Regions from separate parts of the Massilia sp. Soil_C_3 genome, predicted to be linked through region 1. Evidence: predicted binding sites of a transcription regulator. Region 1 holds the regulator's gene; each other region holds the start of a gene.
The links. The regulator sigma-54, encoded in region 1, starts transcription at its own class of promoters, with help from an activator protein. The targets are predictions, from matches to a motif close to TGGCANGNAANCTGCTTT.
Positions count from the first base shown of each region.

Region 2: AC3A6F_RS19590 (PEP-CTERM sorting domain-containing protein) is a predicted target of sigma-54. The motif match lies at 4,662-4,679, and genes of this name have one in related genera.
Region 3: AC3A6F_RS00325 (PEP-CTERM sorting domain-containing protein) is a predicted target of sigma-54. The motif match lies at 5,099-5,116, and genes of this name have one in related genera.
Region 4: AC3A6F_RS03620 (choice-of-anchor E domain-containing protein) is a predicted target of sigma-54. The motif match lies at 4,816-4,833, and genes of this name have one in related genera.

Region 1 is NZ_JBDGJG010000013.1:101,849-109,732, reverse strand. It holds gene AC3A6F_RS23560 (RNA-guided endonuclease InsQ/TnpB family protein) at 1-475, shown strand, start outside; gene AC3A6F_RS23555 (hypothetical protein) at 651-797, opposite strand; gene AC3A6F_RS23550 (KpsF/GutQ family sugar-phosphate isomerase) at 954-1,952, shown strand; gene AC3A6F_RS23545 (KdsC family phosphatase) at 1,952-2,503, shown strand; gene lptC (LPS export ABC transporter periplasmic protein LptC) at 2,515-3,123, shown strand; gene lptA (lipopolysaccharide transport periplasmic protein LptA) at 3,165-3,713, shown strand; gene lptB (LPS export ABC transporter ATP-binding protein) at 3,710-4,477, shown strand; gene AC3A6F_RS23525 (RNA polymerase factor sigma-54) at 4,489-5,967, shown strand; gene hpf (ribosome hibernation-promoting factor, HPF/YfiA family) at 6,043-6,402, shown strand; gene AC3A6F_RS23515 (enoyl-CoA hydratase/isomerase family protein) at 6,528-7,613, shown strand; gene AC3A6F_RS23510 (DUF5694 domain-containing protein) at 7,698-7,884, shown strand, end outside.
Region 2 is NZ_JBDGJG010000009.1:154,833-162,716, forward strand. It holds gene AC3A6F_RS19575 (M13 family metallopeptidase) at 1-485, shown strand, start outside; gene AC3A6F_RS19580 (M13 family metallopeptidase) at 560-2,635, shown strand; gene AC3A6F_RS19585 (right-handed parallel beta-helix repeat-containing protein) at 2,707-4,161, opposite strand; gene AC3A6F_RS19590 (PEP-CTERM sorting domain-containing protein) at 4,717-5,358, shown strand; gene AC3A6F_RS19595 (c-type cytochrome) at 5,461-6,372, opposite strand; tRNA gene AC3A6F_RS19600 (tRNA-Arg) at 6,547-6,622, shown strand; gene AC3A6F_RS19605 (acyltransferase family protein) at 6,892-7,884, shown strand, end outside.
Region 3 is NZ_JBDGJG010000001.1:79,970-87,853, reverse strand. It holds gene argS (arginine--tRNA ligase) at 1-1,206, shown strand, start outside; gene AC3A6F_RS00350 (SPOR domain-containing protein) at 1,252-1,920, shown strand; gene AC3A6F_RS00345 (SDR family oxidoreductase) at 1,928-2,710, shown strand; gene AC3A6F_RS00340 (biotin--[acetyl-CoA-carboxylase] ligase) at 2,707-3,471, shown strand; gene AC3A6F_RS00335 (type III pantothenate kinase) at 3,468-4,211, shown strand; gene AC3A6F_RS00330 (SPOR domain-containing protein) at 4,205-4,945, shown strand; gene AC3A6F_RS00325 (PEP-CTERM sorting domain-containing protein) at 5,160-5,939, shown strand; gene AC3A6F_RS00320 (septal ring lytic transglycosylase RlpA family protein) at 6,032-7,060, opposite strand; gene rodA (rod shape-determining protein RodA) at 7,081-7,884, opposite strand, start outside.
Region 4 is NZ_JBDGJG010000002.1:157,008-164,891, reverse strand. It holds gene AC3A6F_RS03650 (tetratricopeptide repeat protein) at 1-642, shown strand, start outside; gene AC3A6F_RS03645 (flavodoxin family protein) at 825-1,898, shown strand; gene AC3A6F_RS03640 (hypothetical protein) at 1,993-2,160, shown strand; gene AC3A6F_RS03635 (hypothetical protein) at 2,157-2,516, shown strand; gene AC3A6F_RS03630 (GntR family transcriptional regulator) at 2,568-3,326, shown strand; gene AC3A6F_RS03625 (PH domain-containing protein) at 3,385-3,993, shown strand; gene AC3A6F_RS03620 (choice-of-anchor E domain-containing protein) at 4,080-4,763, opposite strand; gene AC3A6F_RS03615 (SDR family oxidoreductase) at 4,925-5,716, opposite strand; gene AC3A6F_RS03610 (M16 family metallopeptidase) at 5,820-7,884, opposite strand, start outside.

The sequences.
Region 1 (7,884 bases):
GACGACGATCAGCAAAAACCACGCGCTCGTCTGCATTGAGGATTTGCAAGTCCAGGATATGTCCAGGTCTTCCAAGGGCACGATCGAACAGCCAGGGAAGAAGGTCAGCCAAAAAAGTGGGCTGAACCGTGCCATTCTCGATCAGGGATGGGGCGAATTCCAGCGGCAGCTCGACTACAAGATGGCGTGGTGCGGCGGCGTATTGCTGGCCGTGCCGCCGCATCATACTAGCCAGACTTGCCCGTGCTGCGGTCACGTCTCGAAAGACAATCGGCAGACTCGGGCGTTATTCCTGTGCGTCGATTGCGGCTACGAAAATCACGCTGATGTAGTCGGAGCGATCAACGTTCTAGCGCGAGGACATCGCGTCTTAGCCTGTGGAGAGCCGGTGCAGCCAGGCCGCTCGAGGAAGCAGGAACCCACCGAAGCGACCCGCAGAAGAGCGCGCGGCGCCGTAGGAATTCCTGCCCTTTAGGGCGGGGAGGATGTCAAGTCTTCTTCCACCTGGTGCTTGACCGGCGCAACACAGAGCAGCATGCCGGCTACGAAAGCGCCGAGGGCCAGCGACCGGTCGGCCTGCTCGATGATCTAGGCAGCGCCCAGGTCTCCAGTGGCCCGATCGCCATGGCCGCCACGATCGTCGATACTACCTAGGCCAAGCGTAGCCCGAACACAATGCGGCGCATCGAACGCGGCTGTTCGATCGAGAGCATCAGGAACACGACCCCGAGAATAAGCACCACGCACAGGACGGCGCAGCCCAGCAGGAGGAGGGTGAGTTCGAGGCCGGAGTGCATTGGTGCGCTACAGGGATAAGCAGTGAAATTGTTGATCTTATGGCAAACGCCGAGTGTGGTGCGGCGTGCGCTTGTTATCGTTTGTTACGACTGGCAAGTTTTTTGCTTTCCCAATTCGTTTATACTTCCAAAATGAGTGTAACCGATGAAAAAATAATGCCGAAAAGTTTTGACGAAACCCTGGCCCGGCGCGTGCTGGAACTGGGTCGCGAAACGCTGTCGATCGAAGCGGACGCCATCCGCGCGCTGCAGGCGCGCCTGGGCGACGACGACAGTTTCGTGAACGCCGCGCAGCTGATCATGGCCTGCGACGGCCGCGTGGTCGTGTCCGGGATGGGCAAGTCGGGCCACATCGGCCGCAAGATCGCCGCCACCCTGGCGTCCACCGGCACCCCGGCCTTCTTCATGCACCCGGGCGAGGCCGCGCACGGCGACCTGGGCATGGTCACCAAAAATGACGTCGTGATCGCGATTTCCAATTCGGGCGAATCGTCCGAGATCCTCGACATCCTGCCCGCCGTGAAGCGCCTGGGCGCGCGCGTGATCGCCATGACCGGTAAACCAGCCTCGCGCCTGGCCAAGCTGGCCGACGTGCACCTGGACATCGCAGTGGACAAGGAAGCCTGCCCACTCAACCTGGCGCCGACCACCAGCACCACCGTGACCCTCGCCATGGGCGATGCGCTGGCCGTGGCGCTGCTCGACGCGCGCGGCTTCCGCGAACAGGACTTCGCGCTGTCGCATCCGGGCGGCGCGCTGGGCCGGCGCCTCCTGACCCATGTGCGCGACGTGATGCGCAGCGGCGACGCGGTGCCGAGCGTGAGCCCCGAAACCTCGCTGGTCGAAGCGCTGCTCGAAGTCACCCGCAAGGGCCTCGGCATGACCGCCATCGTCGACGCCGAAGGCCGTCCGGTCGGCGTGTTCACCGACGGCGACTTGCGCCGCGTGATCGAACGCATGCACGACTTCTCGGACATCCAGATCCGCGACGTGATGCACGCCAACCCGCGCCGCGTGCGCCCCGAGCAGCTGGCGGTCGACGCCGTCGCCGTGATGGAAGAATTCCGCATCAACCAGATGCTGGTGGTCGATGACGACGACCGCCTGGTCGGCGCGCTGCACATCCACGACCTGACCCGCGCCAAGGTGATCTGATGAGTGAATTCATTCCCTCCATTACTCCGCTGGCGCACATGGAACGTGCGGCCCGCATTAAGGTCATGATCTTCGACGTCGACGGCGTGCTGACCGACGGCAGCCTGACCTACGGCCCGGAAGGCGAAGTCACCAAGACCTTCAACGTGCTCGACGGCCTGGGCATCCAGCTGTTGAACAAGACCGGCGTCCAGACCGCGATCATCAGTGCGCGCCTGTCGCCGATCGTTGTCAAGCGCGCGGCCGATCTCGGCATCTCGCACGTCCACCAGGGCATCCACGACAAGCGCATCGGCTTCGCCAAGCTGCTCGAGGCCACCGGCTTCACGGCCGAGCAGTGCGGCTACATCGGCGACGACGTGATCGACCTGCCGCTGTTCGCGCGCGTCGGCTTCGCCGTCGCGGTGCCGTCCGGCCACCCCGAGGTGCAGCACCGCGCGCACTACGTCACCAAAAATGGCGGCGGCCGCGGCGCGGTGCGCGAAGTGTGCGATCTCGTGATGCGCGCCCAGGGCACCTACGAGCAGGCGCTCGCGCCGTACTTCGCCTGAGGCCACGCACCATGGCCACCATCGTCCAAAACAAGCGTACCGCGCATCGCTGGAATCTCCTGGCGATGATCGTGATCGGCACCTTCTTCGCCTTCGGCAGCTTCTGGCTGCTGCAACTGATGCAGGCGTCCGACATCGACGCCCAGCTGGGCGGGCCGCCGGACGAACCGGACTACATCGTCGAGAATTTCTCGTTCGTGCGCATGACCGAGAATGGCCAGCCGAGCTATGTGTTGTCGGGCAAGCACCTGGCCCACATCCCGCTCGGCGACGTCTCGCACGTCGACCAGCCGCTGCTGCGCGGCGTCGAGCCGGGCCGCCCGCCAATGACGGTGGTCGCCAAGAAAGCCCAGGTGTTCCACGAAGAGCACCGGGTCGAACTGATGGGCGACGTCGACCTGCAGCGCCCGAAGACGGCGCAGAGCGAGTCGTTGCACTTGCGTAGCCAGGCGCTGACCGTGCTCCCCGACGAAGAGATCGTCAAGACCGACCTCCCGGTTGACCTGAAGCTTGGGGCTTCGAGCGTGAAAGGCACCGGCATGGTCGCCAACAACGCCACCCAGCAAGTGCACATGTCCAGCCGCGGCCAGATCGTCTATCCGCCACGACCGCGCCAGTAAGCCCTGCGCCGCGTGATAACCCAGGACCAGCATTCCTTATCATGAAAAAATTATTTGCCGCCGTACTCCTTTCCCTGCTGTCGCTGACGGCAGCCGCCGAACGTGCCGACTCGCTCAAGCCCGCGCAGGTCGAATACGATTCCGCCGATCTCGACGGGGTCAACGGCGTGCGCACCCTTACCGGTAACGTGATTCTCACCCGCGGTACGCTGTTGCTCAAGGCCGACCGCGCCGTGGTCAGGGAAACGCCCGAAGGCTATATGACGGTGACACTCACCGCCAACAACGGCAAGCTCACTACGTTCCGCCAGAAGCGCGACGGCGGTCCCAACCTGTGGGTCGAGGGCCAGGCCGAGCGCATCGAGTACGACGAGCGCGCCGAGCTGGTGCGCCTGTACTCGAATGCCCTCATCAAGGAACTGGAAAACGATCAACTGAGCAACCAGGTCACCGGCCCTTTCATCTCGTATGACAGCCGCAAGGAAGTGGCCACCGTGCGCAACGATGTCAGCGGCCAGAGCAAGGTTGGGGGCGGCCGCGGCACCCTGATCCTGTCGCCGAAACGTACGCCTGCGGGAGCCGCCCAATGACGGCGATTCCGATGGATCTGGGCGATTGCAGCACCCTGGTCGTCAAAGGCCTGCAGAAAAGCTATGGCAAGCGCCTGGTGGTGCGCGACGTGTCGCTGCAGGTCGAATGCGGTGAAGTGGTCGGCTTGCTGGGCCCGAACGGCGCCGGCAAGACGACCTCGTTCTACATGATCGTCGGCCTGGTGCCGTCGGACGCCGGGTCGATCGACATCAACGGCACCGACATCACCAGCCTGCCGATCCACCGCCGCGCCGTATTGGGCCTGTCCTACCTGCCGCAAGAGGCCTCGGTATTTCGCAAGCTGACGGTGGAAGATAACATCCGCGCCGTGCTCGAGCTGCAGAAGGACAACGGCAAGCCGCTGTCGAAAGACCAGATCAACGAGCGCCTCGACACCTTGCTGGCCGACCTGCAGATCGAGAAGCTGCGCGAGAATCCGGCGCTGTCGCTGTCGGGCGGCGAACGCCGCCGCGTGGAGATCGCGCGCGCGCTGGCGACCAATCCGCGCTTCGTGCTGCTCGACGAACCGTTCGCCGGCGTCGACCCGATCGCCGTGATCGAGATCCAGCGCATCGTGCGCTTCCTGAAGGAGCGCCGGATCGGTGTCCTGATCACCGACCACAACGTGCGCGAGACGCTCGGCATCTGTGACCGCGCCTACATCATCAACCAGGGCGCGGTGCTTGCCTCCGGCCGCCCTGACGACATCATCGCGGACGAGTCGGTGCGCCGCGTGTACCTGGGTGAACACTTCCGCATGTGAGCCACGCCTAGATGAAACAGTCCCTGCAACTTCGCACTTCGCAGCACCTCGCGCTTACGCCGCAACTGCAGCAGTCGATCCGGTTGCTGCAACTGTCGACGCTCGAGCTGCACCAGGAGATCGAGCAGATACTGGGCGATAACCCCTTGCTCGAGCGGCTCGACGATCCGCTCGACCGATCGGTGCGTTTGCTGGCCGATGGCGCCATCAACAACGCACCGGCCATCGGCGAGGCGCCGCCGGCGCCCGGCCAGCAGGCCGAAGGGGATGGGGCTGTGGCCAAGGAAGGCGAGGGTTTCGAGGGCGGCGCCGAGGGCGAGCGCAGCGACGCCGACTGGGGCGAAGGCGGAGGATCATCTTCAGGCGGCGGTGGCGAGGACGAGGACGGCCGCCCGCAGCTGGAAGCCTGCGCCATCACCCTGCGCGAACACCTGATGGAACAGGTGCGCGAAGCCACCCTGTCGGCGCGCGACCGTGCGCTGGCCGAGCTGGTGATCGATGCGCTGGACGACAACGGCTACCTCGAAGAACCGCTCGACGAGATCCATGCGCGGCTGCCCGAAGAACTCGACATCGAGATCGACGAGCTGCGCTGCGCGCTTGCGCTGGTGCAGAGCATGGACCCGGTGGGCGTCGGCGCGCGCAGCGCGGCCGAGTGCCTGGCGCTGCAGATCCGGCGCATGCCGGGTGTGCCGATGGTCACGCGGCGCATGGCCCTGACCATCGTCGAGGGTTACCTGAGCTGGTTCGCCCAGCGCGAATACAGCAAGCTGAAAAAAGCGCTCGACTGCGACGACGAAGACTTGCGCGAGGTGCAGGCCGTGGTGCGCCAATGCAATCCGCATCCGGGCGCGGCGTTCGCCTCGAACGTGTCGGACTACGTGGTGCCTGACGTGATCGTGCGCCGTTCCAAGAGCGGCTGGGCTGTCACATTGAATCCGGACGTGATGCCGCGCCTGCGCGTAAACAGCCTGTACGCGAGCCTCCTCAAGCAGGGCAAGAGCGAGGCGCAGATGGGCGCGCAGCTGCAGGAAGCGAAGTGGCTCATCAAGAATATGCGCCAGCGTTTCGACACCATCCTGCGCGTGGCGGAGGCGATCGTCGAGCGCCAGCGCAACTTTTTCTCCCATGGCGCGGTTGCCATGCGGCCCCTTGTTTTACGTGAGATAGCTGATACACTAGGCCTACACGAGAGCACAATTTCTCGTGTCACAACGCAGAAATACATGCTGACCCCGCACGGCATGTTTGAGTTGAAGTATTTCTTCGGCAGCCACGTTGCCACCGAGGCGGGAGGCGAAGCATCCTCGACGGCAATCCGTGCGCTCATTGCACAATTGACAGGAGCAGAAGACCCTAGGAACCCTTTATCCGATAGCAAGATCGCGGAGATGCTCGGGGAACAAGGCATGGTCATCGCGCGCCGCACGGTTGCAAAATACCGTGAAGCCCTCAAGATACCCCCTGTAAGCCTCCGCAAGTCCTTGTAACTGCGCCGTCCACAGACATCGTGCCTTGTCGCGTCGATGTGGTCCACACGGTGCAAAATTTTCAAAGGAGTGTGTATGAACCTCACAATCAGTGGCCATCATCTCGAAGTAACCCCCGCCATCCGTGAATACGTTCAGAATAAGCTCGAGCGCATCATTCGCCATTTCGACCAGGTGATCGACACCCACGTCTTCCTAGCCGTCGACAACCTCACTGAAAAAGAAAAAAGGCAAAAAGCAGAGATCAACGTCCAGGTGTCGGGAAAGACCCTGCACGTGGCCAGCGTCGCACAAGACCTGTACGCCGCGATCGATACGCTGATGGATAAGCTGGACCGACAGATCCTCAAACACAAGCAGCAACTGAAAGACCATAGCCGTACGTCGATCAAACGCATGCCGGATAACGGCGGCGAAGACGCTGCTGTCGCCTGATCAGGCGCAGGGCTCACACTAGCTAAGGGCGTCTGAGGGGACGCCCTTTTTGCATCCAGCCTCCCCGGTATTACGCGCATCTATGTGTTCGGTAAAATGCATGTCTCTCCATTACGGATTACGCCATGACCGACCACGTCCTGACCCGCATCGCCAACCGCACCGGCATCATTACCCTGGACCGCCCGAAGGCGCTCAATTCGCTGTCGCTCGAGATGGTGCGCGCGCTGACCGACGTGCTGCGCGCCTGGCGGCATGACGGGCAGGTCGAAGCGGTCGTACTGACCAGCAGCAGCGAGAAGGCCTTGTGCGCGGGCGGCGACATCCGTTTCTTCCATGAGGTCGGGCATGCGGGGCCGATGGGCGGCAGCGCGCTGCTCGAGGATTTCTTCACCGAAGAATACGCGCTGAACCACCTGATCCATTTTTATCCGAAGCCTTACATCGCCATCATGGATGGCGTCGTGATGGGCGGCGGCATGGGCATCGCCCAGGGCGGCCCGGACTGCGGCCTGCGCATCGTGACCGAGCGCACGAAAATGGCCATGCCCGAGGTGAACATCGGCCTGTTCCCCGACGTCGGCGGCAGCCACTTCCTGTCGCATGCGCCGGGACAGCTCGGCAACTACCTGGGCCTGACCGGGCTGACGATCGGCGCCGCCGACGCGCTGTATATCGGGCTGGCCGACGTGTTCGTGCCAAGCGACGAGCTGCCGGCCCTGCAGGCATTGATCGCGTCCACGCAAGGCGCCGGCTTGCCGGCGGCGATCCGCGCCTTCGCGGCGCCGTTTGCTGCGATGGCGGGGGCAAGCGAATTGCAGGTCCGGCGCAAGAGCATCGATGCGCATTTCGGCGCGGCGTCGGTGGCTGCGATCATGGGATCGCTCGAAGGCGACGCAACACCGTTCGCACACAAGGCGCTGGCCGCCATGCGCCAGCGTTCGCCCCTGTTGATGTGCGTGACCCACGAGCTGCTGGCGCGCGGCGCCGCGCTCGACGTGGCCGACTGCCTGCGCATGGAACGCTCGCTGGTGCGGCGCAATTTCGAGCATGGCGAAGTGCTGGAAGGCATACGCGCACTGGTGATCGACAAGGACAATGCGCCACAATGGAATCCACCATCGCTTGCCGAGGTCACCCCAGAGATGGTGGCGCGCTTCTTCGCGCCGGTGTGGCCAGAGCATGCGCATCCGCTCAGGCATCTCGCATAATCCGCTGCGTGCATATCCATTTTTGCGTGACAGCGTAGCGACGGGGTGTGAACATCGGGTCCTCATGATTTGAAAGGAAGACCGATGCGCCTGTGTGCCCTGCTGATCTCGATGACTTTATGCGGCAGCGCCGCCGCGCAAGACTACCAGCCCGCCTTCGATCCGAGCCGGCTCAAGGGTCCCACGACAGGACCGGTCAACGAGATCATGGTGCTTGGCTCGCCTCACCTGGCGCATTTACCCAAGACCTTCCAGGCGTCGAGCCTGGCCC
Region 2 (7,884 bases), on a different contig from region 1:
GCCACGGCTTCGACGACAAGGGCAGCCAGTCGGACGGCGACGGCAACCTGCGCAACTGGTGGACCGCCGAGGACAAGGCCGCGTTCAAGGCGCGCACCAACAAGCTGGTCAACCAGTTCAATGGCTATAGCCCGCTGCCAGGCTATAACGTCAACGGCGAGCTGACCCTGGGCGAGAACATCGGCGACAACGCCGGCCTGGCGATCGGCTACAAGGCCTACCAGATCTCGCTGCACGGCAAGCCGGCGCCGGTGATCGACGGCCTCACCGGCGACCAGCGCTTCTTCATGGGCTGGGGCCAGGTGTGGCGCTCGAAGATGCGCGAAGCGCAGCAGATCAACCAGGTCAAGACCGATCCGCACTCGCCGGGCCAGTTCCGCGCCAACGGCACCGTGCGCAATATGGCCGAGTTCTACAAGGCCTTCGACGTGAAGCCGGGCGACAAGATGTACCTGCCGCCTGAAGAACGCGTCATCATCTGGTAAATTAGTCCGACAGCGGGCCGGCGTCACGAGCGCCGGCCCGTTTTGCATTGCAACTCACAATAAAGAGAGAGAACATGAAACGACATCTGTTCAGCGCTGCCGCACTCGTGCTGGTAGCTTCGTTCGCGCACGCCGAATCCGGCGCCGCCGCCCCTGCCACCCCTGCCACGGCCAGCGCATCCAAGGCGGGAGCTTCGTCCGGCATCGCCACCCAGTACATCGATGCCGGCGTGCGTGCCCAGGACGACTTCTTCGCCCACCTGAACGGCAAGTGGCTCAAGAGCGTCGAGATCCCGGCCGACAAGTCGACCTGGGGCGCCTTCCACCAGCTGCGCGACGACACCCTGCCGCAGCTGCGCGCCGTCATCGAGAAAGCCGCGATGGAACGCAGCGCCGCCAACGGCACCGAGGCGCGCAAGATCGGCGACTTCTACGCCAGCTATATGGACGAAGCGCGCCTGGAACAGCTGGGCGCCAAGCCGCTGGCCGGTGAGCTGGGCAAGATCGCCGCGATCAAGAACAAGAACGAATTGCCGGCGATGTTCGCCCACCTGGGCCGCATCGGCGTCAACGTGCCCTTCGTGTTCTTCATCCACCAGGACGCCAAGGATTCGACCAAGTACGTGGCCGACCTGTACCAGGCCGGCCTGGGCATGCCCGACCGCGACTACTACCTGAAACTGGACGACGCCAAGCTGGCGGACACCCGCGCCAAGTACCAGCAGCACGTCGAGAAGATGCTGGCGCTGGCCGGCGGCAAGAATGCCGCGGCGGATGCGAAAGCCATCGTCGAGCTGGAAACCGAGCTGGCCAAGGTGCAGTGGACCAAGGTCGAGAACCGCGATCCGATCAAGACCTATAACAAGGTTGAACTGGACAAGCTGGCCGCGCTGGCGCCGGGCTACGACTGGCAGCAGTGGTTGAAGGCCTCGGGCCTGCAGGGCAAGGCCGATTACCTGATCGTCAGCCAGCCGACCTACCTGAAAGGCTTTGCTGACGTTCTCGATCGTGTTCCGCTGGCGACCTGGAAAGCCTATCTGCAGTTCCAGACCGTGAACGGCTACGCCAACTACCTGTCGAAGGCCTTCGTCGACCAGCGTTTCGCCTTCAACGGCACCACCCTGGCCGGCATCCCGCAACTGGAACCGCGCTGGAAGCGCGGCGTCTCGACCCTGGAGTCGAGCCTGGGCGACGCGGTCGGCAAGCTGTATGTGGCGAAGCACTTCCCGGCCGAGCGCAAGGCGCATATGGAAGTCCTGGTCAACAACCTGCTGGCCGCCTATAAGGAGTCGATCGACACCCTGGACTGGATGAGCCCTGCGACCAAGAAGGAAGCGCAGGCCAAGCTGGCCAAGTTCACGCCGAAGATCGGTTATCCGAACAAGTGGAAGGAATACACCGCGCTCACCGTCAAGCGCGATGACCTGGTCGGCAACGTGATGCGCTCGCGCGAAGTGGAATACAACCGCGAACTGAACAAGCTCGGCAAGCCGATCGATCGCGACGAGTGGGGCATGACGCCGCAGACCGTCAACGCCTACTACAACCCGGAACTGAACGAGATCGTGTTCCCGGCCGCGATCCTGCAGCCGCCGTTCTTCGACGCCAATGCCGACGACGCGGTCAACTACGGCGGCATCGGCGCCGTGATCGGCCACGAGATCAGCCACGGCTTCGACGACCAGGGTTCGCAGTACGACGGCGACGGCAATATGCGCAACTGGTGGACCGAAGAAGACGGCAAGCGTTTCGGCGAGAAGACCCGCGCGCTGATCGCGCAATACGCGGCCTTCAGCCCACTGGAAGGCTATCACGTCAACGGCGAACTGACCCTGGGCGAGAACATCGGCGACAACTCGGGCCTGGCGATCGCCTATAAAGCCTACAAGATCTCGCTGAAGGGCAAGCCGGCGCCTGTCATCGACGGTCTCACCGGCGATCAGCGCTTCTACATGGGTTGGGGCCAGGTGTGGCGCACCAAGATGCGCGAGCCGGCTCAGATCGCCCAGATCAAGACCGATCCGCACTCGCCGGCGCAATACCGCGCCAACGGCACCCTGAAGAACCAGCCGGGCTTCTACGAGGCGTTCGGGGTCAAGGCGGGCGACAAGATGTACCTGGCGCCGAAGGATCGCGTGATCATTTGGTAAGCATTCCTTGAATGCATAAAAAAATGGGCCGCTTGCGCGGCCCATTTTTCATGCGGCGGTCGATGCCGGTCTTACTTGGCCAGGCTCGAGTAGCTGCAGGACTTGTAGACGCCAGTCTTCGGATTGCCGAAGACCGTGCTGTTGCAGGGGGTCTTCGCAGTGATGACCTTGGTGTTGTAGTAGCCGGGAGCGCCGAAGCGCACTTCACGGGTTCCGGTGAAGGAGCAAGTACCGCCTTCGGGCGCACAGACCCTCCAGGTGACCGGGGCGGCCGGGACGGCCGGGACCGATGGTGCCGGGATCGAAGGCGTTGCCGTCGGGGCGGCGCTCTCATAGGCGCCGATATCCAGTGCACCCGAGGCCGGACGAGTCTCGCTGGCTGCCGTATGCTTGTACTGTGCGGTAGGCGCCAGACTGAAGCCAGATGCCGATTTGCCCGGCGCGGTAGCAGCATTGATCACGAGCGCGTTGGCGGTAGGACGCAGGTCGAACTGCGCACGGTTGACGAAGCCTGGCGCCACAGAGCGGAAATTGCTTTTCTGAACAGCGCTTGCCTGGCCGGTCACCGAACCCGTACCACCGAAGATATTGTTCTGAATCAGGGCTGCCTTCGTCACCTTGCCGCCGATCAGCACGAACGTTCCACGCGAGCTGTCCTCGTTCAGGAAGGTGTTGTTGACCACGTATAGGTCTTGCCCTGGGTTGGTAGCGCCTTCCAGTCCATAGGCCAACATGCCCGGGTTGTTGTGAGCCGACGGTTGATGGATCACATTGCCGATCACATACGATGTGCCGCCGTTCGGCAGATCGATCTCATAGCTCGGCTTGCCGTTCTTGGTCGAACCGGTCTGGCCGGACGGCGTGCTCGAGAAACGGTTGTAGGTGATCGTATTGAGCTTGGCGCGCGACTTCAGGTTATGGCCGACGTTGGCGTCGTGCGAGTAATTGAAGCGGAACACCAGACTGGCGATATTGCCGATGTACAGATTGTGCGAATAGCCATCGCCATACCCGTTGTAGCCGAACTCGCTGGACTCGATCACGACATTGCTGTTGGCGTTGGCGCCGGACAGGATGCCGTTCTCGTTATCGTGCAGGAAGGATGAGCGCAGCGTGAAGTTGGTGCCTTCCAGGCGCAGTGCGGCGCCGTTCTTGTCCGGCACCTTGGCGCCGTACATCTCGACGTTCTCGACCTTGATGTTATTGCCCTTGACCACCCAGATCGCCTTGCCCTGGGCATTCTTGCCGGCGGCGTTGATCTTTGGACGGCCGTTGACGCCGCGGATGATGAGGTCGTTGGCGCTGATGGCGCACACGTCGCCGCTGTAGGTCTTGCCGCCCTGAATTTCGATGATGTCGCCGGCCTTGGCCTTGGCAAAGGCGGCGCACGGCGCCGCGTAAGTCTTGCCCGGACCCACCGACAGGGTGGCGGCCGAAGCGCTGCCAACGGCTGCCAGCGACATCAGCAGCGCGGCATTCAGACGGAAGACGTGGTGTTTGGTCGATGCAGAGTTGCAGAATGGCATGATATTTATCCTGTAAAAAATTCCGCTTGGAATTTGTTCCGGTTGGAAAGTTTTGAAGGATACGATATTTACGACGGTCTACTTGTAACTAATTGTGACAGTGCATTATAGAAATATTTAACAAATATACATTCACGAACATGTCTGGAAACTATTTCTTGCAAGAATTTTTGGCAACAGAATCGTAGTATTTATATACACTCTTTTATTTCTTTTAGAAAAGAATTTGAATATGTAATTCCGGAAATTAAAAGATTCGGATTAATACAGGTAAATGTTTCGAAAAACACAGGGTGAAAGACCATCGCTGGAGAAGGTAGCGAGCTGGCAGGGCGGTGGATGGCCCAGCGAAGGGCAGAATGATGTTCGGAGAGAAAATCGAACTGGTAGTTTGAAAGAGGTCTCTACTGAAAGCTGATGTCGGAATAATTTACAGGCTGCACCTGCCAGTAACTGGTGCTTTGCGCTAATTATTTGATTTTTATCGATAAATTTCTTATCGGCACGAAACTTGCTTTGATGCCAAGCATATCATTTTTATACCGAGGGGAAGTCGTGCGTAAATTTATTGGGTCGATTCTTGTTGTCATGGCGACAATGGGGCTGGGAGCGCAGGCTGCGGTTGCCGCACCGCTCGTCGCAGCTGGCTCCACCTATTCCTTCTATCTGCAAGGCTATGAAAGTGATAATGCCTATACCGGTGTTGCCGCATTCGATGGCGTGGCGGAACAAGGTTTTCGCAACACCGGTGCATTCACGGTGAACGAGTCCGAAACCGATCTTGGCAATGGTCAATCACTCATCAGTATACAGATTCGCAGTGCCGGTGATTTATTCCCATTCCCAGGAGAAACTGCGATCTACGGAATCGGCCTTTTCGATTTTCCGCTGATGCTGACCAGCGCCGTTTCCCTGTATGAGGCCCGTGTTTCTTTCCTCGACGCCGGTAATAAAGTGCTGGTCGACAGCGGGAATCTCGCCGGTGATGTTTATCAGAATAATTCCTGGGACGGTTATTTCCCGGCGACGAATGACGCCTTCGGTACCGAGGGAGTGGGCGGGCTCGGCGTGCTGGGAATTAACTTCGATTTCTTCGTGAGCACCGAACCGGCCGCAGTCCCCGAGCCGGCCGGCGCCCTGTTGATGGGGCTTGGCTTGATGGCCATGCTGACCACGCGTCGCCGCCGTTCGCACTGATCGAAATTAGTTTATTGCTGGGTTGCGCTGCAACAACGTTCATGATCTTTGAAACAAAAAAGCACCCAATCGGGTGCTTTTTTATTGGAGTTGCAGCGTGTCTTATTTGACAGCGGCCACCATGTAATCGACTGCAGCCTTGACCTCGGCATCGGGGATGGTGGAGCCGCCTTTTGGCGGCATGAAGCCGGTCTTGCCCTGGAAGCCCTTGATCGCGTGCTCGTACATCACGTTGGCGCCCTGGCCGAGACGCGCGGTCCACGCTGCCTTGTCGCCGAACTTCGGCGCGCCGGCAATGCCTGCACCATGGCAGGCGATGCAGGCCGAGTCATAGGCTTTCTTGCCGAGGTCGGCGCTGGCAATGGCTGGCGCGGCTACCGGGGCAGCGGCGGTGGCGGCAGCCGTGACAGTGGCAGAAGCGGGCGTTGCGGCCGGGCTAGCTGCTGCCGGCGCAGCGGCGGTAGCGGCGGCGTCGGCCGGCGCCTCGGCGGCAGCCGGGGCAGGCGCGGGTTCGGCCGGTTCCTTGAAGCTGGCGCCGCTCTTGTTGGTCATGAAGACGACGGCGCGCTCGACCTCGAGATTGTCCAGGTCCGGATTGCCGCCCTTGGCCGGCATCGCACGAATGCCTTCGATGGCGTGCTTGAGAACGGTGTCATAGCCTTGCGCCAGGCGTGCGCCCCAGGCGCCGTTGTCGCCGGTCTTTGGCGCGCCGGCCATGCCGCTATCGTGGCAGGCCGCGCAGGTGGCGGCATAGACGGCGCCGCCGGCCTGCAGCACGCGCGGCGCATTGGCGTCGACCAGGATGAAACCTTCTTCGGAGACCGGGCGGATACGGTTAGAAATCGCCTCGGCGCTCTGGCCGTCGGTGCCGGCGCCAGTGGTAGCGGTACTGGTAACGAAGGTGACCAGCAAAATAATACCTAAAACGATAACCAGAAAAAATGCCGTGACGGCAACGACGAGCTGCTTTGGCGTGCGGATGAGGGATTGATGTTCGTTGTGTGCGTCGCTCATGATTTCCTTAATTCAATTAAAAAAACCAGCCACTGGGCACTGCGATTTAGTGGCTTTTTGCAAATGCCGTCAAGCATCTTATTATAGTGTAATCCTGCTTTGGTGTAGGGGTTTTTCCGCCTCTCCCCATGGACGTACTTGCGGAAAGACTGTATCCTTCGTCACACCTCCAGCGCGGCTGTAGCTCAGTGGATAGAGTATTGGCCTCCGAAGCCAAGGGTCGCTGGTTCGATCCCAGCCAGCCGCGCCATTCCGGCATCATTGCCGTCGATTTCCGTCCCCTCCTGTTCGTCCAGTGTGCGCCGGCATGCCGCCGTCTCACGTCCGACTCTTCCGTGTGGTCGTTTGCACACCATTGTTTAATGGTGCATGCGCACAATTGACATTGTTGGTTGTTGACTTTAAGGTAAGTAGCCATTGGCAGGCTCTTCATTGCCGGCAGGCCTGATCCGGCACTCTCGCGTGCCACACGCGACGACATTTCCGCGCATGTGCCGCACTCTTGAAAGAGGACCTTCCATGACTCTCGACCATGGCCTTCGCGACCGTATCGCCCTTTTGCGCTTCGTCATGATCTTCGGCATCATCATGCTGCATACGCCGCAGTACGTGCCGATGGCCGAGATCGGCAATGGCTGGTTCGATGCCACCAAGGCCTTTTTCCAGCTCGCCGTGTTTCGCGCCACCGTCCCCGTGCTGACCGTCATTTCCGGCTTCCTGCTGTTCGGCGCCGCCCTCGACCGTGCGCCGGCCCGCCTGTTCAGCAAGAAGGCGCGCACGATCCTGCTGCCCTTCCTGTGCTTCAACCTGCCGCTGGTGCCGCTGGCGCTGGGAGCGCAACTGTTTGCCGGTGTCGAGATGTCCGCGCAATTGTGGCCGTTTGAACCGATGGCCTGGCTCAATGCGGCTTTCGGCCTGACCGCCTCGCCCATTAACTACCCATTGAATTTCTTGCGCGACCTGCTGGTGCTGATCCTGCTCGCGCCCGCGTTCGGCTGGCTGCTGCGCAATTACGCCTGGCCTGGCCTGGTGCTGGTGTCGGTCGTGTTCTTTAATAACTATGACAGCGCGCTGGTGCTACGCGACCTGATGGCGGTGATGTTCTATGTCGGCGGCATGGCCGCCGTGCGCGGCTGGAACCTGCGCCTGCTCGACCGTCATGCACTGCTGTGCTTCCTGTTATTCCTGCTCGCCTGCGCCGCCATCGTGCATTTCCGTGTCGCGAACACGACCTATCTGCGCCTGGTTGCGCCATTCCTGATCTGGCCGGCCACCGTCTGGCTGGCTTCGTCCCGGCTTGGCCCCTGGCTGGTCGGCATGAGCAAGTACAGCTTTTTCATGTTCCTGGCGCACGCTCCGCTGCTGCTGCTGTCCTGGCTTCTGTACAGCCGCTATGGCAGCGCCTTGCCTTATCCCGTGTACTGGCTGATGGCGCCGGTGCTGGTGACGGCCATCTTGGTCGGCGTCTACCGCATCGCGGACGTCTTGATTCCGCAGCTGTTTCCTCTGCTC
Region 3 (7,884 bases), on a different contig from region 1:
AACGACGCCGGCGTCCAGATCGCCACCCTGGCCACCTCGGTGCAGGCGCGCGCACGCGGCTTCAAGCCGGGCGACGCCGAATGGCCCGAGTCGGCCTATAACGGCGACTACATCGCCGACATCGCGGCCGACTTCCTGGCCAAAAAAACCGTGTCGGCCAGCGACGGCGAACCGGCCACCGCCAGCGGCATTGTTGAAGACATCGAATCGATCCGCCGCTTCGCGGTTACCTACCTGCGCAACGAGCAGGACCAGGACCTGCAAGCCTTCGGCGTCAAGTTCGACAACTACTACCTCGAATCGTCGCTGTACGCCGACGGCAAGGTCGAGACGGCGGTGCAGGCCCTGGTCGATGCCGGCAAGACGTATGAAGACGGCGGCGCCCTGTGGCTCAAGACCACCGACTACGGCGACGACAAGGACCGCGTGATGCGCAAGTCCGACGGCACCTATACCTATTTCGTGCCCGACGTCGCCTACCACATCCAGAAATTCCGCCGCGGCTTCGACCAGGCGATCAATATCCAGGGCAGCGACCACCACGGCACCATCGCGCGCGTGCGCGCCGGCCTGCAGGCGGTGAACATCGGCATCCCGCAGGGCTACCCCGACTACGTGCTGCACAAGATGGTCACCGTGATGAAGAACGGCGAAGAGGTCAAGATCTCCAAGCGCGCCGGTTCCTACGTCACCGTGCGCGACCTGATCGAATGGTCGGGCAATGGCGACGTCACGCGCGGCCGCGACGCGGTGCGTTTCTTCCTGATTTCGCGCAAGGCCGACACCGAGTTCGTGTTCGACGTCGACGTCGCCCTCGCGACCAATGACGAGAATCCGGTCTACTACGTGCAGTACGCCCACGCGCGCATCTGCTCGGCGCTGGCCAACTGGGGCGGCGACGTCGCCGGCCTGGCCAAGGTGGATCTGGCGCCGCTGACCGAATCGCACGAGTCGCAATTGCTGGCCAAGCTGGCCGCCTACCCCGAGATGCTGCAGCGCGCGCAGGCCGAACTCGGTCCGCACCAGGTCGCGTTCTACCTGCGCGAACTGGCCGGCGAGCTGCACAGCTACTACTTCGCGCACAAGTGGCTGCTGGACGACGACGAGTCGCTCAAGCTGGCCCGCCTGGCGCTGGCCGCCGCCACCCGCCAGGTGCTGCGCAACGGCCTGGCCCTGATCGGCGTCTCGGCGCCGGACAAGATGTAAAGCACAGGTAGCACCAAGCCCAACGTCTCATCACCAGAAAGCGTCATGACCGACATCCGTACCGTATCGAAGCTTAGCCAACGCTACCAACGCGGCAGCACCCTGACCGGCATCATCATCGGCCTGATCATCGGCCTGGGTATCGCGGTGGCGGTCGCGCTCGTGATCACCAAGGGCGCCTCGCCGTTCACCGACCGCTCCAACAAGATGGGCCGCCCGGCCGACCTCGAGCCGAGCCAGGCGTCCGACCCCAACAAGCCGATGTACGGCAACCGGGCGCCGGTGCCGGTGCCCCAGGCGCCGGCCCAGCCGAGCGCGCCGGCGACCGTGCCGAAGGCGCCCCAGCAGCAGCCCGATTCCGACCCGCTGGGCGCCGCCATCGCCGGCATGCAGGAGCCGCGTCCAAGCGCGCCGCCACCGCCGCCGGCCCCGGTCAACACCGCCGCTCCCGCCCCCGGCGCCGCGGCCGTGACCGACGGCTATATCTATTACCTGCAGGCCGGCGCCTTCCGCGAGATGTCCGATGCCGAAAACACCCGCGCCAAGCTCGCCCTGCTCGGCTTCGAGGCCGCCATCAGCGACCGCACGACCGACAGCGGCGTGCTGCACCGGGTGCGGGTGGGCCCCTACTCGCAAGTCGAAGCCGTCAACAAGGCGCGCGCCAAGCTGCTCGACAGCGGCATCGACGTCGCCATCGTGCGCAACCAGCGCTGATCCCACGATGACGCGGACGGAGCGCGTCTTCATCACCGGCGCCTCGAGCGGCATCGGCGCCGCCCTGGCGCGCGAATACGCCGCGCGCGGCGCCACGCTCGGCCTGCTGGCGCGGCGGCGCGATCACCTGCTTGCGCTGGCCGCCTCGCTGCCCCACCCCGAGCGGCATCACATCTATGCGGTCGACGTGCTCGACCGCGATGGCCTGGCCGCCGCCGCGCATGACTTCATCGCGGTCAACGGCGGCGCCGACGTCGTCATCGCCAGCGCCGGCATCTCGCACGGCACGCTCACCGACCGCGCGGCCGACCTGGCCGTGTTCGACGCGGTGTTCGCCACCAATGTGAATGCCACGGTCGCCACCTTCGCCCCCTTCATCCCCGCCATGCGGCAGCAGGCGACGCCCTGCCGCCTGGTGGGCATCGGCAGCGTGGCGGGCGTGCGCGGCATGCGCGGCGCCGGCGCCTACTGCGCCAGCAAGGCCGCAGTGCACAGCTACTGCGAGGCGCTGCGGCTCGAACTGCGCGCCACCAACATCCGGGTGGTGACGATCGCCCCCGGTTATATCGACACCCCCATGACCAGCAAGAACCGTTTTCCCATGCCATTCCTGATGCCCGCCGACCGCTTCGCGGCGCAAGCCGCCGCCGTGATCGCGCGCGGCGACAGCTACCGCGTATTGCCCTGGCAGATGGGCGTCGTGGCCAAGCTGCTGCACCTGCTGCCCAACTTCGTGTTCGACCGCCTGTTCGCGCGCGCGCCGACCAAACAGCGCCAGGGGGAAGCATGAACGCCGACGGCATCCGCGCACTGTCGAAGGCCGGCGTGGCGGTCGAAGTCGTGGCGCAGACCGGCTCCACCAATGCCGACCTGCTGGCGCGCGCCGCGACGCTACCCGCGCCGCTGCTGCTGGTGGCCGAACATCAGACCGCCGGCCGCGGCCGCGCCGGCCGCAGCTGGCTGTCTTCGCCCGAAGGGTCGCTGACCTTTTCGTTGGCCTGGAAATTCGACGGCGGCCCACAGCTTCTTACCGGCCTGCCGCTGGCGATCGGCGTGGCGCTGGCCGAGACCCTCTCTGGCCTGGGCCAGCAGGTCCAGCTGAAATGGCCGAACGACCTGCTCAAGGATGGCGACAAGCTGGCCGGCATCCTGGTCGAGACCCAGTCCGCGTCGGGCGGCGGCACCTGGACCGTGATCGGCATCGGCCTGAACCTCCTGATGCCGGACGAGATGGAAGCGCAACTGGGCCGCAGCGCCGCCGGCATGCCCTGGCTGGCGCGCATGGAGCGCGACGTCCTGATGGCGGCCCTGCTCGACGGCCTGGCCGCGGCGCTGACGGAATTCGCCGCGCGCGGCTTCGCGGCCTTCGCCGCGCGCTGGAACCTGCGCCACGCCTGGCAGGGAGAAACCGTGGTCTTGCTCGACCAGGGCACGGTGCGGCACGAGGGCCGCGCCGCCGGCGTCGACGACAGCGGCCGCCTGCTGCTCGACACGGCGGAGGGCCGGATCACGGTCATGGCCGGCGACGTCTCGCTGCGGGTGAAGACATGATGCTGCTGGTCGACGCGGGCAATACCCGCGTCAAGTGGGCGCTGGCCGATGCCCCCGCTGCTCTCGGTGAGTGGCGCTCCCACGGCGCCGTCCTGCACGCGCAGCTCGACGAAGTGGCGGCCGAATGGATGGCCGCCGGCGTCACGCGGGCACTGGTGTCGAACGTAGCCGGTCCGCAGCTGGCCGCGCGCATCGCAGCCCTGCTGCCGACGGAGATCGAGGTCGAATGGTTCGCCTCCACCCTTGAACGCGCCGGCCTGCGCAACGGCTACCGCGAGCCGGGCCGGTTGGGCTGCGACCGCTTCGCCGCCGCCATCGGCGCGCGCGCGCTGGCGCCCGGCCAGGACCTGGTCGTCGCCACCTGCGGCACTGCGACCACAGTCGACGCGGTCACGGCGGATGGCTTGTTCGTGGGCGGCATGATCCTGCCCGGCCTGGCCCTGATGGCGTCCAGCCTGGCCGCGAATACGGCGCAACTGCCGCAGGTGGCGCCAGGCGCCCTGCCTGCGCTCTTCGGCGACAATACCAACGACGCGATTCTCTCCGGCGTGCTGTCGGCCCAGGCCGGCGCGATCGAACGCGCCGTGGCCGGGCATCGCGCGTCGGCCTGCATCGTCTCGGGCGGCGCAGCGCCGCATATCGCGCCGGCGCTCAAGGTTGCGCACCAGGTGGTCGATAATATCGTGCTGGTCGGCCTGCAGGCGGCGGCCGCATCGACGAAAGGGGAAACGCCTTGCTGAAATTCGTATTCTGGGCGCTGCTGGCCGCGAACGGGGCGCTGCTGGCCTATGGCCAGGGTGTGCTCGGCCAGCCGGGGGCCGGCGAACGCGAGCCGGCGCGGCTGAAGAACCAGCTGGCGCCCGAACGCATCACGCAGCTGACGGCGGTCGAGGCCAAGCGCGCGCTGGACGAAGCCAAGCAGGAAGAGGCCGACGAGGCCGCGCAGCCTGAGGCTGCCCCGCCGCCGCCAAACCCAACGCTGGCGGCGCCGGTTGCCGTCGCCGCAAACCTGGTTGCCTGCGTCCAGGCCGGACCTTTCAGCGCAGCGGACGCACGCCGTTTCGAAGCGCGGATCGCGAGCCTGGACCTCGCGGCGCGCCAGTCGCGGGTCGAGGTCCCCTTCCAGGAAGTGACCAGCCGCCTGGTCTACCTGCCGCCGAACGGCGGCCGCGAAGGCGCCCAGCGCCGCGCGGCCGAGCTCAAGGAACGCGGTGTCGAAAATTTTTACATCATGCAGGGCGACTCGCCGCTGCGCTGGGCGATTTCGCTGGGGGTGTTCAAGACCGACAGCGCGGCCCAGAAGCTGGTGGCGCAGTTGCAGCGCCAGGGCGTGCACGGCGTGCAGGTCTTGCCGCGCGGGCCGCAGGTGATGCGCGCGGGCTACCAGTACCGGGCGATCGAACCGCCGCTGCGCGCCAGGCTGGCCGGCATCGCCGACGATTATCCGAATGCGGGGCTGCGAGACTGCAACTGACGGCGTCGTAATCCGCTCGCCTGGAAGCGCACCTGTGGTGCGCTTTTTTTTTCGGCAACTCGCCATCCAACCACTTCCGCAAAAATGTCGAATTTCTTTACACAAGAATTTCCCAAAGAAAATAAATGTAATTAAAACAGACACTTATGTTTCTGGCACGCAATTTGCTCCATGTCAAAGTGTGTTGTTAAAATTTAATTCCAAGGGGATCTCCATGAAACAGACCATCATCGCCGCACTGCTCGCCGCCACCTGCGCATTCTCGACCTCGGCCTCCGCCGAAACCATCAACCTGGACGGCTCGTTTGGCACCAGCCTGTCGAGCAAGACCTACGATACCGTCTTCAAATCGAACCTCGAAGGCAAGTATGAACTGAACAGCCTGACGTTCTCGTTCGCCTTCCTCGACAACGGCGGCACCTTCAAGACGAGCGACCCGAAGCAGACCAGCTACCACGCCGGCAACTATAAATGGTCGAACTCGCTCGGTGCCTACCTGCGCACGGTCGATGTCGGCCATACGATCACCAAGACCAGCAAACAGGAAGCCGCGCAACTGTCGTTCGGCGACCTGGTGCTCGGCAGCGGCGCGACCGAATACAACGAGAAGAGCGAAAATGGCGGTACGAAATCCGTGCGCGTCGTCGACGGCAAGGACTGCTTCCTGTTCTGGTGCGATTATTACAAGTCGGACGTGAAGACCAAAACCACCATCGTGACCCAGGATTACACCGGCGGCTTCTCGATTACCGGCACTATCAATGACCGGGACCTGATCAACCAGCTGTTCAACAACGGCGACCTGAGCCTGAGCCTGAAAGTCGTCGGCGACCTGCTGCTGACCGGCAGCAGCCTCGTGCTGGACTACACCAAGGTCGAAGATCCAGTCGAAGTGCCGGGCGAAGTGCCTGAGCCATCGAGCGTCCTGCTGGCAGGCGCCGGCCTGGCCGCGATCGGCTTCCTGCGCCGTCGCCGCAATACCGCCCAAGCATAAGCGGTTCTTTTCCGCTCGAAGAAATGGCCGGTTCGCCGGCCATTTTTCATGGCGACGTCACCGTTCGCCACGGGCCGTACGTTGCCGCCGGATCAGCGCTGGACCACGATCGGCCTGAAGCCGAGGCTGGCCGGCAGCGCGCGCATGGCTTCCAGCGCTTCGGCGCGGCTGGCGTAGGGGCCGCCATACAGGCGGTTCAGGGAACCCACCTTCACCACCTCCAGCTTGCCCAGCCCGACGCCGGCGTTGGTGATCTTTTCGCCCATCGCCTCGGCGGTGCCGGCCCGGCCATAGGCGCCGAACTGGATGAAATAGCGGCCGGCGCTCGCAGGTGCGGGAGCGTCCTCGGAAGCCGCCGGCTCCGCTTGACGCACCAGCGCCGCGCTGTCGGAATGGATCCGGTCTTCCAGCATCAGGGCCTCGATCTCGGGCGGCGCCGACTGCGCGATCGACACGACTTCGCGGCGCGCGGCCGCGATCTGCGCCGGCGGAATGATCGGATCGCCCGGGAACAGGCGCTCGATCTCGACTTCGTGGCTGCCCTTGCCCAGCAGGCCGAGCTTGAGCGCCGCCGTATACGAGACGTCGATGATGCGGCTGGCGTGGAAGGGACCGCGGTCGTTGATGCGCACCACCACCGAATTGCCGGTATCGAGGCTGGTCACGCGCACATAGGATGGAATCGGCAGGGTCGGATGCGCCGCCGTCATCTTGTACATATCGTACAGTTCGCCGGAAGCCGTGCGCTGGCCGTGGAACTTGACGCCATACCAGGTGCTGACGCCACGTGCGCTATACGGCACGTCGTTGCCCAACGGCGTATAGGTCTTGCCCAGCACCGTGTAGGGACGGCTGGTCCACTTGTTGAAGGGCTCGGCCTTGACCACGGCGTCGGGCACGTCGAGCAGGCCGTCGGGGATGTTGTCGCCCGGGCCGTCGTCCTTGTAATAGCCGCCGCGGCCCGACTTGGCGGCTGGCAGCTGGGGCGCCTTGCCGTGCTTGGCGCTTGGTTTATGTGGCCAGGGGAAAGGATTGAGCCGCTTGTGCTCTCCCGTGCTGCTGCATGCCGATACCAGGATGGCAACCGGTATGACCGCCAGGAAGCTTGTACGAACGCCCATTGGCTGTCCTTTATCAGAGTCTAAGTCTGCACCAGTTTACGATGTCTTTGAATACTCATCAATATGCCGGCGCCAAGGCCGAGCGTGATAAAGGCCGTACCGCCATAACTCATGAAGGGTAGCGGCACCCCCACGACAGGCAATATCCCTGAGACCATGCCCATATTGACGAAGGCATAAGTAAAGAAAATCATCGCGATCGAGCCGGCCAGCAAGCGGCCGAAGGTGTTCGGCGCATTGGCCGCGATCATCAAGCCGCGCCCGATCAGGAGCAGGTAGACGAACAGCAGGAACAGGTTGCCGATCAGGCCAAATTCCTCGGAATACACCGAGAACACGAAGTCGGTTGTGCGTTCCGGCACGAACTCCAGGTAGCCCTGGGTGCCCTGCATATAGCCCTTGCCGGCCATGCCGCCCGAGCCGATCGCAATGATCGACTGGATGATGTGGAAGCCCTTGCCCAGCGGGTCGGAGGTCGGATCGATCAGGGTCATCACCCGCTGGCGCTGATAGTCGTGCATCATCGACCAGCCGATCGGCAGGAAGGCCAGGACGCTCACCGTCACCGCGGCGATCGCCTTCCACGACAGGCCGGCCAGGAAGATCACATACAGGCCGGACGACGCGACCAGCAGCGAGGTGCCGAGGTCGGGCTGCTCCATGATGAGGGCGACCGGGATCATCAGGATCACGGCGGCCACGATGTAATGCCGCCAGCCGGCGACCTGGGCCCGGGTCTGGAAGTACCAGGCCAGCATCAGCGGCAGGCCGATCTTCATGATCTCGGACGGCTGGATGTCGATGACGCCGATGTGCAGCCAGCG
Region 4 (7,884 bases), on a different contig from region 1:
AAGGACGATGCCGGCTACCTTATCGCGCTGGAAAAACTGGTGGCCCACTACCCGAACGACGACTTCTGGACCGACGTCCTGAACCGCGGCGTGGCCCGCAAGTCCGGCTTCGATGCGCAGACCAATATGATCAACGTGTATCGCCTGGAAGCGGCCACCGTCAAGAAGATGGCGCCGGAAGAATACGTCGACCTGGCCGAACTGGCCCTGCGCGACGGCTTCCCGAGCGAAGCCAAGAAAGCCATGGACGCCGGCTACGCCGCTGGCGTGCTGGGCCAGGGCTCGAACGCCAAGGCCCACGCCGCCCTGCGCGACAAGGCGACCAAGGGCGCGGCCGACGATGCCAAGAACATCGCCGCCGGCGAAGCCTCGGCCGCCAAGGCCAAGACCGGCGCCGGCCTGGTCAACCTGGGCTGGGCTTACGCCACCATGGACCAGGGCGACAAGGGTGTCGGCTTCATCCAGCAAGGCATCGCCAAGGGTGGCCTGAAGAACGCTGAAGAAGCCAAGCTGCGCCTGGGCATGGCGCAGGCGCTGGCCGGCAAGAAAGCCGAAGCCATCCAGACCTTCCAGACCGTCAAGGGCGGCGGCGGCGCGGGCGACCTGGCGAAATACTGGATCGTTCACCTGAACCAGAAATAATCCTTCGTCTCACGACGGACCCGCGAAAGCGGGCCGGGCTCGCTGCCCGGCCCGCTTTTTTCGTATGGACGGTTCATCCTGCCCCGCTGTCGACCGTCGGTTTTACCTGCCCAAGGTGCGCCCCCGTACATTAGCGCCGCCTGCGTCCGCCCGATAATTGCATTATTTGCATCGGAGGCAGCATGACGACGACGGTACGCAAGGGCCAGGCGCCCGCCAAGCTGGGACGCAACGAATTCCACCTGCGCTTTCGCAAGGCGTTCCAGGACCCCGGCTACGACGCGCTCGACCGCGAACTGGCGGCGATCGAGGACGTGGCCTGGGATGCGTACCAGGACGGCCGCAAGGCCCCGCACACGGTCAAGGCCGGCCCCGGCTTCGCCGACCCCGGCTACGACCTGTCGGTCGAATGGAAAGAGGCGCGCGACCGCCTGCTCGGCGCCGAGCGGCGCCAGAAGGATCCCGACTCGCGCAACCGCATTCTCCTCATCAACGCCTCGGCCCGCAACGACGGCACATGTCCCGGCGAGATCTCGAAAAGCTGGCGCATGACGCAAATGGCCAAGGACGTGTTGATGGAACAAGGATTCGAGGCCGACGTGCTCGACCTCTCCCTGCTCAATTCGGACTACGACCGCCACATCCACCCGTGCAAGGGCTGCGTGTCGACCGCGATGCCGCTGTGCCACTGGCCGTGCAGCTGCTACCCGAACCACGCCGAGCGCCAGGTCAATGACTGGATGAACGAGATCTACGAGCGCTGGGTGCTGGCCCATGGCGTCATCATCATCACCCCGGTCTACTGGTACCAGACCCCGGCGGTACTGAAACTGATGATCGATCGCCTGGTGTGCGCCGACGGCGGCAATCCCGACCCGACATCGACCCATGGCAAGGATGCCGAAACGGCCAAGCAGATCGAACGCGACGGCTGGGATTACCCCAAACACCTGGCCGGCCGCGCCTTCGGCCTGCTGGTGCACGGCGACGTGGCCGGCATCGAGGGCACGCGGCGCTCGCTGTCGGACTGGCTCGAGTGGATGGGCCTGATCAACTCGGGCAGCTTCGGCCAGCTCGACCGCTACATCGGCTATTACGAATCGTATGCCGACAGCCATGAGACCTTCGACAAGGACACCGCGGTGCAGGAAGAGACGCGCAATGTGGCGCGCGCGGTGGCCACCGCGGTGCGCGAAGTGCGCGCGGGCCGGGTCGCCGTGGTCAGCCAGCCCTTGAAGGATCCGCGTCCGAAATGATGGACTACGGCCCGGCGCTGGCCGTGACTATTGGCGAGTTTTACACAGTTGATTCTCAGTAGAATTATGGAAACACACTACTGGGGATCATCTGATGGAAGCAGTTGGCGGACTCATCATCGCAGCGATTATCGGCGTACTGATCGGCAAGGATGCCAAGGCGCGTGGCATGAGCGGCATCGGCTGGGGGCTGTTCTCGTTCCTGATCTGCATCGTCGCGGTGCCGATCTACCTCATCGTCCGCAAGCCGCGTATCGCATGACCGGCACGGTCGGCGGGCGCCTGGGCCTGTTGCTGGCGAGCGCCGCCCTGGCCTGGCTGCCGGCCAATCCGCTGGTACGCGCCGAAGCACTGCTCGGCCTGTCGCCCGGCCTCCTCGAGCGCCACCTGGGCATCAAGAATCTGTTCAGCGGCATGACGGAGGGCATGCACCAGCTCGTGCATGGCGAACTGGGCAAGGCGCTCGACGCGAACTTCCTGACGCCGCTGGTCGCCTGCGCCTTGATTGCCTGGGCCGTCACCGGCGTGCGCCTGGAGACGCGGCGCCACGAAATCCTTGCCGCCGCCTGCTTCGTCGGGCTGTCGGTGCTTGTGAACCTCGTCCATCCCCTGCCCTGAGCGGCGGGCGGCCTGCGGTATGATGGGCGTCCCAGTCCCCATGCCCGCTGAATGAATCCCCTCGTCCAACTGATGCACGACGCCGCCAAGGCCAGCCTCGCCGGCGGCGCCGGCAAGCTGCCGCTCTACCAGCAACTGCAGCGCGCGCTGCGCCAAGCGATCGACAACGGCATCTACGGCCCCTCGAGCGCCCTGCCCGCCGAACGCCAGCTGGCGCTGGAGCTGGGCATCTCGCGCATCACGGTGCGCAAGGCGATCGACAGCCTGGTCGACGACGGTCTATTGGTGCGGCGTGCCGGCTCGGGCAATTTTCTGAACACGCGCATCGAAAAGAATTTCGCCAAGCTGAGTTCGTTCTCGGAAGACATGCGCGCCCGTGGCCGGGCGCCGAGGAGCAGCTGGCTCAAGCGCTCGGAAGGCCTGGTCACGCCCGAGGAAGCGCTGCGCCTGCGGCTGTCGCCGGGCACGCCGGTGTACCGCTTCAACCGCCTGCGCTATGCCGACGATGCGCCGATGTGCCTGGAGTACGCAACCATCGCCGCCTTCGCCCTGCCCTCGCTCGAGGCAGTGGGCGACTCGATGTACGAGGCGCTGGAGGCCAGTGGAAATCGTCCGGTGCGCGCGCTGCAGCGCCTGTCGGCCCTGCTGCTGGGTGCGGAGCAGGCGCGCCTGCTGGATGCGCGCGAGGGCGATGCCGGCCTGTGCGTGGAGCGGCTGGGTTTCTTGCGCGACGGGCGCGCGGTGGAGTTTTGCCGCTCGTACTTTCGCGGCGATACCTACGACTTCGTGGCCGAACTCACTGCAGCCTGATGCGCGCAGACTGCTGGGGGAATGCTAATCTATCCTTTTTCACCACACGAGGACGATCATGTTCAAGAGAATGGCGGCGGAAGCACTGGGGCTGAGCGATATCGGTGTCATCGTCGGACCGGCGGACTACAGCAAGGTCGATGCGGACGACTACCTGTTCACGGAAGACGGTGAGCAGATCTTCTTCCTGATCAAGAGCAAGAAGGACGAGTACTGCTTCACCAATCTTGCCCTGATCCACGTCGACGGCGATTCAGCCGTGTCCTCGAAGCGCTCGATCAAGCGCTACGAGTATTCGTCGAACCTCATCACCAACGTCAGCATCGAAACTGCCGGCACGCTGGACATGGACATCGAACTGAAGTTCAACGTCAACGACACGAAGTTCTCGATCGACGTCAAAAAATCCTTCATCGAACAGTTGAAGGACATCTACAAGGCCTTGACCACCATCGGCAAGCAGCAACGGCGCGATGCCGTGTGCCGCGACAATGCGCTGCGCACGCTGGACGCCACGGCCTCGGTCCACAAGCTCAATATCGCGCCCGGCGCGGGCAGCCTGGTCAGCCAGTACGGCGAACTGCTGGAAGCGCTGAACACGGCCATGCTCGATACCCACACCAAACGCGACTTCAGCGACGTGTTCGCCAAGTACATCCACAACTGAAGCGGCGCTTCATGAAAAAAACCGTCATGCCGGGGACGGCAATGACGGTTTTTCCGTTGCGGGCAGCGTGCCCGCGCGTCTCGCGATTACGCCTTGTTCCTTGCGCGGCGGCGGCGCACTGCGCCCATCAGGCCGAAACCGGCGAGCATGGTCGCCAGGGTGGCTGGCTCCGGGACTTCGGCAAATGGCGTGTAATCGTACGTGACCTGCACCGCACCGGATGCGAGCGTGTCGAACCCGGTCATCACATTGCCTGGCCCCTTCGCGAACGAGGTACCCAGCGCGCTCAGGCCGAGCTCGATGAAACCCTTGCCCGAGAACAGGGCGAAATCGCTGGCGCTGCTGCTCAGGAAGGATTCGGCTTTGCTTGCCTCGATCGTCCCGGTATGGACGCCGGAGGTGCCAGCGAAGTCGAGAACACGGTCATAGCGGCCAAGGCTGTACAGCTGGTCGAATACAGGGTTGGCCACGACCAGCGTGCTGCCATCGGGGCGGGTCAACTCGATGGTCGAACCCAGTGTCAGGGTGACCTTCGCCGCGTTGCTGCCCCGGTTTTCGGCGAAGCCCGCGCCGCTGACCAGGCCGCTCAAGTCGAACTTGATCGAATTGAGCGTGCCGAGCTTGGTGTTGAACTTGCTGAAACGCAGCGTCTCGGACCAATCCGTTTCCGTGATTCCGATACTGTCGTTAAAGCTGATCACGGCGGCATGGGCGCCTGCGACGGGAAGCAGGGCGGCGGCGAGTGCCAGTGCGGCAAAAGTCTTTTTCAAGTTGGTCTCACTAAGTGGAAAGGCATTGGGTACATACACGACATGCAACCAATAAGCATAATTTATGCCACTAGGAAATACTTGATTAAAAACAGGGACTTGGGATTTCGCAGGACGCAAATACGCCCCGCAGTGTAAAGATTTCCGACAGGAAAACCTGCTCAAACGGCGGTGAAACCTCCGTCGACCACCATCTCGTGGCCATTGACGTAGGACGCCATGTCCGAACACAGCCACAGGGCGGCCTGCGCCACCTCGCCCGCCTCGGCGAAGCGCCCCATTGGATGGGCAGCCTTGAGCTTTTTCTCGATGCCCGGATCGCGCTCGAAGGCGCGCGCCAGCATCGGCGTCTTGACCGCGGCCGGGCACAGCACGTTGACGCGGATGCCCTCGCGCGCGTACTCGGCGGCGGCGCTCCTGGTCAGGCCCACGACAGCGTGCTTGCTGGCGCCGTAGATGGCATGGTTCGGGCTGCCGACGAGGCCGGCGATGCCGGCCATGTTGACGATCGCGCCGTGGCCCTGCTTCTGCATCTGGCGCAGCTGGTATTTCATGCACAGCCAGACGCCCTTGACGTTGACGTTCATGATGCGGTCGAACTGCTCGTCGTCGCCGTCGGCCAGCGGCTGGCGCTCTTCCTCGACCGCGGCATTGTTGATCGCGAAGTCGAGACGGCCATAGTAATTGATGGTCTTGTCGACCAGGGCTTCGACATCGCCGGCACGGGTGACGTTGCTTTGGACGAACAGCGCCTTGCCGCCGTTTTCGACGATCATCGCCGCGGTGGCGTGTCCACCGTCGATCGAGACGTCGGCCACGACGACGCTGGCGCCGGCACGGCCAAACGCCAGGGCGATGGCGCGACCGATTCCACTGGCGGCTCCGGTGACCAAAACGACCTTGCCGGTGAACGACAAACCGCTTGCCGGCTGCTGCTTGCTGATGGCCTTCATGATGCTCCCTGGATGAAACTTTTGCTTCCGAAAAGAAACATTTTAACGCATGGCTTCGTGCATTGTCACAATCCAGAGAGTTTTTGTCAGGAAACTGTTGTAGTTACGGCATAGTAACTACGGGTGTCGCCGGACCGCTCGCCTTGGTTTGGTCGCCCGCCATGAACACCGACAGCTTAGCCGGATCGATCGCCTTGCGGAATGCGGCATTCAGCTCAGGCAAAGTCACGGCCCCCAGCTTGCGCTCGAGTTCCGCCGAGGCCTCGAAGGTCTTGCCACGGTACAGGAACGAGGTCCAGCCGGATGCCAGCGCGCCGTCGTTCGAGCGCGATTGCAGGCGCTGCTGCATCAGTCCCGACTTGGCCCCTAGCAGTTCCTCGGCAGTAAAACCATCCTTGAGCGCACGCGCCAGCTCGGCGCGCACCGCCGCATCGAGTTTCGCCAGATTCTGCGGCGCCGCGATCGCATTGATAGTGAAGCTGCCGGCGCGGTCCAGGGTGCCCGGCGACACGTCCGAGCCGCCGCCATACGACAGGCCATCCTGCTGGCGGATGCGGTCCATCAGGCGCGACTTGAGGCCGCCGTCGCCAAAGATGTAATTGGCCAGCGTCAGGGCCGGATAGTCCGCGTCGTCGATGTTCAGGTCCAGGTTCAGGCGCGCGATATAGAAGCCGTTTTCCTTGTCCGGGGTATTCAGGGTACGCGCCACCGGCGCCACCTCGGCATGCGCGACCATCACCGGCGCGTGGGCCTGCGGCGCTTTCCAGGCGCCGAACAGGGTATTGACCAGCGGCGCGATTTCCTGCGCATCGAAGTCGCCCACGATGGCCATCTCGGCCGGATTGGCGCCGTAGAACTGGCCGTGGAAGGCCTTGACGTCCGCGAGACGCGCCGCCTTGGCTTCTTCAAGTTGCTCTTCCAGGCTCGGCGAATAACGGATGTCGCCGCGTGGATAGCGGTTGAAGTGCTGGCTGAGCGCGCGTACGGCCGCGCTTTGCGGTTCGTTGCGGCCCGCTTCGATGCCGACCAGCAGTTGCTGGCGCAATTGCTCGAATTCGGACTCAGGGAAAGCCGGCTCCCTGAGCACATGGGCCACGAGCTTGAGCGCCTCGGGCAGGTTGGCGCGCGTGGTCTGGAAATGGGTGGGACTGCCGGCGATCTTGAGCTTGTCGAAGGCGTCGGCCAGTTCGGCGCGCGTATAGCGGGTCGTGCCGCGCATCAGCATCAGGTTCGTCAGGGCCTGGGTCGTGCCCTTGCCGAACAGGCTTTTCTCGTCGCCGAAGTGCTGGCGCAGGTCGACTGTCACAGTTTCGCCGCGATTCTTTTTCGGCAGCAAGGCCAGCTTGACGCCGCCGGCGGTCGTCAAGGTGGTGCGCTTCATGATGTTCTGCTGGCTCGGGTCGAAATTCTCCGACACCAGGTTCGAGACGGCGGGCTTGAAGTCCTTCATCGCATCAAGCACCGTGGGCGCCGGCGGCAGTTCGGCGCGCTTCGATGCTTCTTCCGGGATGAAGGTGCCGACCGTGCGGTTGCTGCGCAGGTAATAGCGTCCCGCGCTGGCGGCAACCTGTTCGGCCGTCATCTTTTGCACGCGCTCGCGGCCCACGAAATACATGCGCCAGTCGCCCAGGGCGATCGGCTCGGACAGGGCCACGCCCACCGCCTGAGGATTGTTCAGGCTGCGCTCGACCGTGTTCAGCCAGGAGCGGCGCACCCGTTCCAGCTCCTCGGTGGTGGGCGGCTTGCTGGCCAGTTCCTCGACCGCCTGGATCAACGCCTCGCGTACCGGCTCGATCGGCTCGCCCAGCTTGACCACGGCGCCGAAGAATTGCAGGCCCGGCGCATAGCCGGTCTGGCCGAAGCTGAACACCTGGCTGGCCTTGCCGGTCTCGACCAGCAGCTTGTGCAGGCGGCCATTCGGCGCGTCGCCCATGATTTCGGAAGCGAAGCCGAGCGCCTCGGCCTCTGGATGCAGGTCGGACGGGATCTTGTAGCCGACCGCCACGAACTGCATATCGCCCTGGCGCCGCACGGCGAAGCTGCGCTCGCCGTCCTGGGTCGGCTCCACCGTCCAGAAGGCCGGCAGCGTGCGCTTGGGTTTCGGAATCGCGCCGAACAGGCGGTTGATCTTGATGAGGGTCGCGCGCTCGTCGAACTGGCCGGCCACC